Regions from separate parts of the Kitasatospora sp. NPDC059160 genome, predicted to be linked through region 3. Evidence: riboswitches for the same ligand, from Rfam matches in the RefSeq annotation. Region 3 holds a riboswitch; each other region holds the start of a gene.
The links. Region 3 has a riboswitch for cyclic di-AMP ahead of ACFXOZ_RS23455 (peptidoglycan DD-metalloendopeptidase family protein). Riboswitches for the same ligand answer to the same signal wherever they lie in the genome.
Positions count from the first base shown of each region.

Region 1: another riboswitch for cyclic di-AMP. It lies ahead of ACFXOZ_RS13070 (hypothetical protein); the one in region 3 lies ahead of ACFXOZ_RS23455 (peptidoglycan DD-metalloendopeptidase family protein).
Region 2: another riboswitch for cyclic di-AMP. It lies ahead of ACFXOZ_RS11785 (transglycosylase family protein); the one in region 3 lies ahead of ACFXOZ_RS23455 (peptidoglycan DD-metalloendopeptidase family protein).
Region 4: another riboswitch for cyclic di-AMP. It lies ahead of ACFXOZ_RS40220 (M23 family metallopeptidase); the one in region 3 lies ahead of ACFXOZ_RS23455 (peptidoglycan DD-metalloendopeptidase family protein).

Region 1 is NZ_JBHZCN010000024.1:88,957-91,145, forward strand. It holds gene ACFXOZ_RS13060 (alpha/beta hydrolase) at 1-126, shown strand, start outside; gene ACFXOZ_RS13065 (MoaF N-terminal domain-containing protein) at 202-531, opposite strand; cyclic di-AMP (ydaO/yuaA leader) riboswitch at 976-1,083, shown strand; gene ACFXOZ_RS13070 (hypothetical protein) at 1,091-2,189, shown strand, end outside.
Region 2 is NZ_JBHZCN010000021.1:86,086-88,274, forward strand. It holds gene ACFXOZ_RS11785 (transglycosylase family protein) at 1-1,041, opposite strand, end outside; cyclic di-AMP (ydaO/yuaA leader) riboswitch at 1,049-1,219, opposite strand; gene ACFXOZ_RS11790 (hypothetical protein) at 1,697-2,189, opposite strand, start outside.
Region 3 is NZ_JBHZCN010000055.1:31,688-33,876, reverse strand. It holds gene ACFXOZ_RS23460 (MFS transporter) at 1-462, opposite strand, end outside; cyclic di-AMP (ydaO/yuaA leader) riboswitch at 775-957, shown strand; gene ACFXOZ_RS23455 (peptidoglycan DD-metalloendopeptidase family protein) at 960-1,925, shown strand; gene ACFXOZ_RS23450 (DUF2470 domain-containing protein) at 2,186-2,189, opposite strand, start outside.
Region 4 is NZ_JBHZCN010000171.1:4-2,192, forward strand. It holds gene ACFXOZ_RS40220 (M23 family metallopeptidase) at 49-912, opposite strand; cyclic di-AMP (ydaO/yuaA leader) riboswitch at 925-1,083, opposite strand; gene ACFXOZ_RS40225 (YiaA/YiaB family inner membrane protein) at 1,280-1,570, shown strand; gene ACFXOZ_RS40230 (alpha/beta fold hydrolase) at 1,673-2,189, shown strand, end outside.

The DNA of each region.
Region 1 (2,189 bases), on a different contig from region 3:
AGCATGCTCGAGAACGGCGGCCACAACTTCGAGACCTGGAGCGCCCTGCTGCCGTCCTCGCTGGAGTGGCTGTCCCAGCACCTCAAGGTCCCGAACCAGCCGGGCCACCCGGGCCAGACCGTCTGACGGCGCCGCCCGCGGAACGCACCGAACCCCCGGAAGCCGCCGAGGCTCCCGGGGGTCGGTGCGTTCCGGCGCCGGTCAGGCGACCCGTTCCAGCGTCCCGGTGTGCAGCTGGCCGACCCGGCCGCCCTCGCCCTCGAAGGTCCAGAAGGCCCGTACGGTCAGCGCGTTGAGGTCCATCACGTGACTGACGGTGATCCCGCTCTGTTCCGTCCAGCTGATGAAGTAGATCTCCGGCGCGACCTCGGCGACGTGCAGCCGCACGTCCTCCCACTGGCCCGCCGACTCGCCGAGGCCCTCCCAGCGCAGCCGGGTGCCGTCGGCCGAGTAGGAGTTGCGGAAGGCCGCGCCGTTGTCGGCCCGGAAGACGTAGGTACGGCCGGCGAAGGCGGGCAGGGGCGCGGTCATGGTGGGGCGGGACCTCTTCTCTGGAACGGGGGACGGGTCGTACGGCTCCGGTCGGTGCTCTTGTGCACCGCGGAAAATCCCAGGGCTCCAATTTATCCGATGGGGCGGACTCGGGCGGCTCCACGCCACGGCGGTCACGCACGGTCCGCCACCGCCGCGCCGCGCACCGTGTGCGACCGGCAGCCCGGGCGGGCCCGGCGGGACCGCGGGTCGGCGTCGGCTCCATTGATCAACTCGGCCGCCACGCAGCGTCGTTGATCGACACCACTGTGAGCTGCGCGACAACCGGCCCCATCAGGTTGTCCGTCCACGGACGGCCTGCCTAGCCTGCAGTCGTCGTCCGCTGTCGCGGACCCCGCCGCCGGGACGCCGAGTCCCGTCCACCCGCCGGCGAGTACCCGAGCACCACAGCGGACGGGAGCGGGGGAACCAAGGTCAGCGCCCGGCCCGTACGCACCAGCGTGCGGGGCGTGGCTAGGGGTGAAGCCGCTCCACAGGCGGCCGGGCAACTGCAGCCCGAATCCGACAGCTCACCTCGCAGGCGTGGCAGAGGACCCCCATGCACCAGCCTGCCCGGCGCCGTCGCGCGCCCCGCCACGCCCGTCCGTCCCACCGTGGCCGCAACACCGCCCTCGCCACGACCGGGGCGCTCGCCATCACCGGTGCCGGCCTGCTCGGCCTGCCGTCCGTCTCCGGCGCCCAGGCCGCCACCGGCCCGACCGTCACCCAGGACCGCCTCGCCCCCGCCACCATGGTCGCGGGGAAGGCGGGCACCGCCTCGCTGGCGTTGCACTCCTCGTCCTGCTTCACCGCCAAGACCGTCGGCGTGGGCGTCCGCGACGCGCGCGGCACCAACCTGGACTTCCCGGGCAACGCGAGCAACGTGCAGATCTGCCCCGGCGGACTCACCTACACCAGCGCCGCCCGCACCCTGGCCGCCGGGACGTACACCCAGTTCGGCTTCTGGCAGGACCTCGGCGGCGCCTGGCACAACCTGCCCTCGCAGCAGCTGGTGGTCTCGGCCACGGGTACGCCCACGCCGACCCCGTCCCCGACGGCGAAGCCCACCCCCTCCCCGACCGCGACCGCGAGCCCGACGGCGAAGCCCACCGCGACCGCGTCCCCCACCGCGTCCCCGACCGCGAGCCCGACCGCGACGCCGACCCCCACCGCCACGGCCACCCCGACGACCCCGGCGTCGTCCTCCCCGATCGCCGGCAAGTCGCTGACCTGGTCCGACGAGTTCAACGGCCCGATCAACTGGGGCCAGCGCTGGGTCGGCGACAAGAGCACCTCGTACAAGTACGGGAACCACAACCCGGACGACAACAAGCTCGACTGGCTGAACAAGAACAACGTCACCGTCGCGAACGGCGTCGCCACCTTCACCGCCACCCCGGGCGGGCCGACGCTGGAGAACGGCAAGCAGTCCTGGAACACCGGCTTCCTGACCACCGAGGGCTCCGCCGAGGGGTTCCAGGTCAAGACCGGCGACTACGCCGAGACCCGGGTCAAGCTGCCCGCCGGCACCGGCGCCTGGCCCGCCCTGTGGACCTGGAAGAACGGCAACGGGGAGATCGACTCCTTCGAGTACCACCCCGACAACCCGAACCTGCTGGAGCTGACCAACCACGTCAACCCCGGCAACCCCGACTACT
Region 2 (2,189 bases), on a different contig from region 3:
GGTCAGGCCGGAGCAGTCCCAGCCGCCGTTGCCGGTGCCGCCGTAGACGTACGCCTGGCCGACCTTCGACTGGGCGAAGGAGACCGCGGCGGCCATGCTGCCGGAGGCGGCCGGGGCCGGGGCCGGGGCCGGGGTCTGCGCCTGGGCGGCGGGCTTCGACGCGGGCTTGGTGGCGGACGGCTTGCTCTGGGCGGTCGGCTTGGCGTTCACGGCACCGCCGTTCGAGGCCTGGCCGGCCTTCTTCGAGCGGTCGAACCAGGTGAAGTCCGAGCCGGACTTGGCGGCGGAGCCGTCGGCCTGGGCCGAGGTGCCGTCACCGAAGGTCAGCTGCTGGCCCGGGTAGATGGTGTCCGGGCCCTCGGTCAGGGTGCTGCGGTTGAGGTCGTACAGCCGCTGCCAGCCGCCCTGGACGTTGTGCTTGTCGGCGATCGAGGACAGCCAGTCGCCGTCGACGACGGTGTAGCCGCCGGCCTGGGCCTGCGCCTGGCGCTTCTGGGCCCAGGTGCTGTCGGCGGACGGGGCGGAGGCGGCCGCGGCGTCGTCGGAGGCCTGGGCCTGGTCCTGCGCGGGGGCGGCGGGCTTCGCGGCCGGCTTGCTCGGGGCGGCCGGCTTGGCGGCGGGCTTGGCCGCGGTGGAGCCGGCCGAGGTGTCGACGGTGGGCGCGGCGCCGCCCTTGGTCAGACCGGCCTGGACGGAGCAGACCGGCCAGGCGCCGGGGCCCTGCGAGGCAAGGACCTTCTCGGCGACGGAGATCTGCTGGTCCTTGGTGGCCTGGTCGGCCTGCGGGGCGTAGCTGGTGCCGCCGAAGGCGGCCCAGGTGCTGGAGGTGAACTGGAGGCCGCCGTAGAAGCCGTTGCCGGTGTTGATGCTCCAGTTGCCGCTGCTCTCGCACTGGGCGACCTTGTCCCAGGTGGCGACGGAGGCGGCGTTCGCGGTGCCGGTGGTGAGGCAGGGGACGGTGAGGCCGACGCCGGCGACGCCGAGGGCGGCGATCACGCGACGGGTGCGGCTGGACAGGCGGTTGCCGTTGGAAGGCAGCATGAAGACGCGGTCCTCTCCCACGCCTGCGAGGTGAGCTGTCGGATTCGGGCTGGAGTTGCCCGGCCGCGCTGTGGGCGCGGCTTCACCCCTAGCCCTGGACCGTTCCGGAAAACGGTCCGGGGCGACTTACCTGTGGTTCCCCCGCTCCTGCCGTGATGCGATTTCGCGCTGCCAGGACATCCGACGGCAGGACTCGGCGTCGCGGATGAACTGGGTCCGTGTGGTCACGAACGGGGAGCACGTTAAGCAGACTTAAGTTAAAACTGCAAATACCTGTGATGCGCATCACGGTTTAGTGGAAAACGTCAAATGGGCCGTAATTCATGATCGTAAATGATCGTTTTCCGGCAATATCGCAGCGGATTCTCATAACTGGCTCCGCCTCAGAAAAGAGGTGACGGAGCGTTGGGGCACAAGGGGCGCGCGCCCGAGGCGCGGGGGAGCGGTAGTGAATCGCGCGCTGGGGAACGCGCCCGTCATTCGCCGAGTGTCCATTGACAAATGAGCTGGAAACGGACATTGCGCCGCATTGCCCGCTTAGCGCACCAGCGGGGTGAATCGGAACACGGCGAAAGGGCCCGGAACGAGGTCGTTCCGGGCCCTTTCGGCAGTGCGGGTCCGCCGGCGGTGGCCGACGGGCGTTCAGTGGGTCGTGCTAGCCCTCCACGGGCCCTTCGGCGGCCGCGTGGGCGCGTCGGGAGCCCTCCCCGGCCCCGACGGCGGCCGCGGCCTCCGCCTCGGCCTCGGCGAGCTCCTCCGCCGTCGGCACCGGCAGGGCGGCCAGGTAGGTGGAGGCGATCAGCTGGCCGACCGTCGGGTAGGCGCCCAGCGGTGCGGCCGACGGGCAGCCGGTCTCCTCGGCGGCCGTGGCGAGCAGCTCCGGGTCCGCCTCCGGGCCGATGACGAGCGGGGCCAGGGCCGGGCGCTCGGAGCCGGTCTCCCGGAGGTGGCCGACGGCGGCGGCGACGGAGCCGGGCACGTCGAGCGCGGCGGCGACGACCGGCACGGCCAGTCGGGCGGCCAGCAGCACGCCGGTGATCCCGGCCGCGGCGGCCGCGTCCTCGCCGCCGACGGTGGTCAGGACCACGCCGTCCGCAGCGGTCGCGATGGCGAACAGCCGGGCCCGGTCGGCCCGCGCCAGCCCGGCC
Region 3 (2,189 bases):
CGACACCCCGCCCAGGCCGGACCAGAGGCCGACCGCCGCCGAGCGGTCGTCCGGGTGGAAGACCGCCTGGAGCATGGCCAGCGAGCCCGGGGTGAGCAGCGCGCCGCCGATGCCCTGGACGGCGCGGGCGGCGATCAGCACGTGGATGGTCGGGGCCGCGGCGCAGGCCGCGGAGGCGACGGCGAACCAGACCACGCCGATCAGGAAGACCCGGCGCCGTCCGTAGCGGTCGCCGAGGGCGCCGCCGAGCAGGATCAGGCCGGCCAGGGTGAGCAGATAGGCGTTCAGGGTCCATTGCAGGGAGGCGAGGGAGGCGCCGAGGTCGGCGCCGATCCGGGGCAGGGCGACGTTGACGACGGTGCCGTCGAGCATCGCCATGCTGGAGCCGAGCACTGTCGCGAGGAGTACCCAGCGGCCCTGCGCGGTGCCCAGGCGCAGAGTGCCGGCTTGAGAGGTGGCCACGGGCCGAATCCTGCGCCCGCCGGGGTGTACGTGACAAGGGTCACCGGGTGGTGTGTCGGTCGGTGGCGGTGCGTGAACGGACGGTCGCACGGGGGTGGTCCCGGCGGCGCAGGGTGGTGGATCAGTGGCGCCGGGTGAATGGATCGTGCACGGAGCGTGCAAGGGATCATTCGGAGGGTGACGGGGCTGCGGGGGTTGTTGCCGATTCAAGAGATCGACATTGCTTCACCCGAACGGATGAGTTTTAGTTCAGCGACCGCCCGGCCAGTCCGGACGGATCCACCGGGTGGAACGCCGAGTCCTGCCGCTGCCCGGTGGCTCGCACCGAACTCTGTACGGCAGGAGCGGGGGACCCACAGGTAAGTCGCCGGACCGGAGTTCGCGCCTTTTCGGGCGCGGACCACCAGGGCCGGCTTGGGGTGAAGCCGCACATGCGGCCGGGCAACTCCAGCCCGAACCCGACAGCTCACCTCGCAGGCGTCGGAGAGGAAAATTCCATGCCTGCACAGGCTCGTCGTATCGCCCTGCCCCGTGCCGCCCGCATCGGCATCGCCACCGCCGTCACCGGGGCCTCGTTCGTCCTGCCGCTCGTGACCGCGATGAGCGCCCAGGCGCACACCGCCCCGGCGGCCACCACCGCCCCGGCCGCTTCCGGGGCCGCCGCTCCGGCTGCCGCCCCGGCCGCCCAGCAGAGCTACCGCGTCGTCAGCGGTGACACCCTGTCGAAGATCGCCGACGCCAAGAACGTCGAGGGCGGCTGGCACGCGCTGTACGAGCAGAACCGCTCGGTGGTCGGCGCCGACCCGAACCTGATCTTCCCCGGTCAGCAGCTGGCCCTCGCCGGTCACGCCGCCGCTCCGGCGAAGCCCGCCGCCCCGGCCAAGCCGGCCGCTCCGGCGAAGTCCGCCGCGCCGGTCACCCAGGACACCTCCGCTGCCGCGGACTCCCAGGTGCAGGTCCGGACCGAGGCTGCCAAGCCCGGCGCCCAGGTGCAGACCCAGGTTCAGACCGCCGCCCCGGCCCAGGCCGTGACCGCGGCCCCGGTCGCCGCCACCTCCGGCTACGTCGCCCCGCTCGCCAACCCCGTGCTGGGCGAGGCCTACGGCGTGGCCGGCTCGATGTGGGCCTCCGGCCACCACACCGGCCAGGACTTCGTCGCCTCCACCGGCACCCCGCTGCGCGCCGTCGCCAACGGTGTCGTGGTGAAGGCCGGCAGCGACGGCGCCTACGGCAACGAGGTCGAGATCAAGCTCGCCGACGGCAAGTACGCCCAGTACGCGCACCTGTCCTCGATCGGCGTGAGCGTCGGTCAGACCGTCACCGCCGGCCAGCAGCTCGGCCTCTCCGGTGCGACCGGCAACGTGACCGGCCCGCACCTGCACTTCGAGATCCGTACCGGTTCCGAGTACGGCTCGGACATCGACCCGGTCGCCTACCTGCGGGCGCACGGCGTCGCGCTCTGACCCTCCGGGGCCTTCCGCAGGAACGTGTGAACCACCGCTGGTGCGGGGCGAATCGACGCCCGGGATGGTCATGTCGGGTGACCGCTCGACCGGGTGATCGCCGCACCGGTGGACCTGGGCGCGGGACACGCCCAAGGCCGGCCCGGCCGTACGGGACAACCTCTCGTACGGCCGGGCCGGCCGCTGCCGTTCTCCGCTCGGTCGTCGTGGTCCACGGGTACGTCTCGTATTCGCGCTGACTGCGCCGACTGCGGCGGCGGTCAG
Region 4 (2,189 bases), on a different contig from region 3:
CAGGGCCCCGGGCGTGCGCCGCCCGGGGCCCTGCCACGTCCGTCGGTCCTACGGGGTGAGGCCGCGCTGCTGGAGCCAGGTCTCCGGGTCGACCGGGGCGCCGCCGCCGGGGCGGACCTCCAGGTGCAGGTGCGGGCCGGTGACGTTGCCGGTCGCGCCGACCTTGCCGATCTGCTGGCCGGCGGTGACCTTGCCGGAGCCCTTGATGATCGAGGAGAGGTGGCAGTACCAGATCTCGGTGCCGTCGGGCAGGGTCTCGACGATCCGGTAGCCGTACGAGCCGGACCAGCCGGCCGAGGTGACGGTGCCCTGGCCGACGGCGTAGACCGCGGTGCCGGTGTCGGCCGCGAAGTCCAGGCCGGTGTGCAGGTGGGCCCAGTAGCGGGCGCTCTGGCCGTAGTGGGCGGAGAGGTCGTAGTCCTTGACCGGCAGGGTGAGGGCGGCGGCCTTGGCCCGCTCGGCCTCCTCGGCGGCGCGCTTGGCCTCCGCCTCCTTGGCGGCGGCCTTGGCCTCGGCCTCCTGGGCGGCCTGGACCCGGGCGCCCTCCTCGGCGGCGGTGCGCTGGCTGTCGGCCTGCTGCTGGATCCGGGCGGCGAGCGCGAGGCCGGGGTCGGCGGCCAGGGCGACCGTCTCGTCCGGGGCCTCGACGGCGGGCGCGGCGGCCGGGGTCGCGGAGGCGAAGCCGGTGGCGCCCAGGGTGGCGGCGACGGCGGTGACGCCGAGCAGCGGGGAGGCGCCGCGGGTCTGACGCGGCATCCGGTGGCGGTTGGCCTCGGCCTCCGGGGCGTACGGCTCGGCCGGTCCGGCGGACCCGCCGTCGCGGGGCTCGGCACCGTGCGGGCCGGGGTGGTCGAGGAGCCGGGTACCGGCTGCGGGGCCGGCCGGGTGTGCCGGGGTGTGCGTCGACGCCACGGAGGCGCGCTCCTTTCCTTCCTTCGCGCCTACCGGGTTAGCTGACGGGTTCGGAGCAGGAAGGTCTCCTACGGCCGGGCCGGAGCCCCGCCGATTCACCCCAAGGAACGTGGTTCCCCGGCTCCCTGACCTGCCCGGAGGCCGGTCGGTGGGATTAGGCGACGGCGCACGGTGCCGTCTGGGTACGGCATTGACGACCGCGCTGCGTTATCAGACGTTAATCCTAGGACGCTCCGATTCCAAGCCATCCGCTCGGAGCCGCTGGGGAACAGGTGATCGGACGTCAACGAACGACCCCTCAGCCACCCGGTCCATCTGAGTACTCCTACTCATGTGCGACCCGGCCGCCCCGCCGCATCCTGGCGCCATGAGCACACCGATGCAGTCACGGACCACGGCCGCGTACTTCGTCCAGGCCGTCCTCTCCTTCGCCCTCTCCGGCACCGCCCTCGCCGCCGGGATCGCCTACCTGCCGGTCGGCGGCTGGACCCGGGCCTTCCTCGGGATCGGCCTCCTCTACACCGTCACCTCCTCGTTCACGCTGGCCAAGGTGGTCCGGGACCGGCAGGAGTCCTCGGACACCGTCGCCCGGGTCGACCAGGCCCGGCTGGAGAAGCTGCTCAGCGAGCACGACCCCTTCCGGATCGAGGGGGCGTGAACGGAAGGGCGCCCCCGGTACCGGCCGGACGCTTGACGGCTAAGGCTATTAGCCTTAGCTTTATGGCTACAGGCAGAAACGAGCGAGTCGGCGGAGGCCACCATGAACGGCACCAGCACCCCGAGCACCCAGTACCTCGACGTCCCCGGCGGCCGCCTCGCCTACGACGACACCCGGCAGGGCGACGGCACCCCCGTCGTCCTCCTCCCCGGAATGCTCGACTCCCGCCGCGCCTACCGGCACCTGCACCCGCTGCTCACCGCCGCCGGCCACCGGGTCGTCACCATGGACCTGCGCGGCTTCGGCGACTCCTCGATCGTCTGGGACGACTACGGCCCCGCCGCCGTCGCCACCGACGTCCTCGCCCTGCTCGACCACCTCGGCATCGAACGGGCCGTCCTGGTCGGGCAGTCCTACACCGGGGCGACGGTCGTCAAGGTCGCCGGCGACGCACCTCAGCGGGTCGCCGGGATCGCCCTGATCGACGCCTTCGTCGAACACCGGGCCAACGCCCTCATGCAGGGCGTCATGGTCGTCATGGGCGCCGCCATGGTCCGGTGGCCCGGCGTCTGGGGCTTCTACCTGCGCAAGATGGCCTACCCCGGCCCCCGCCCCGCCG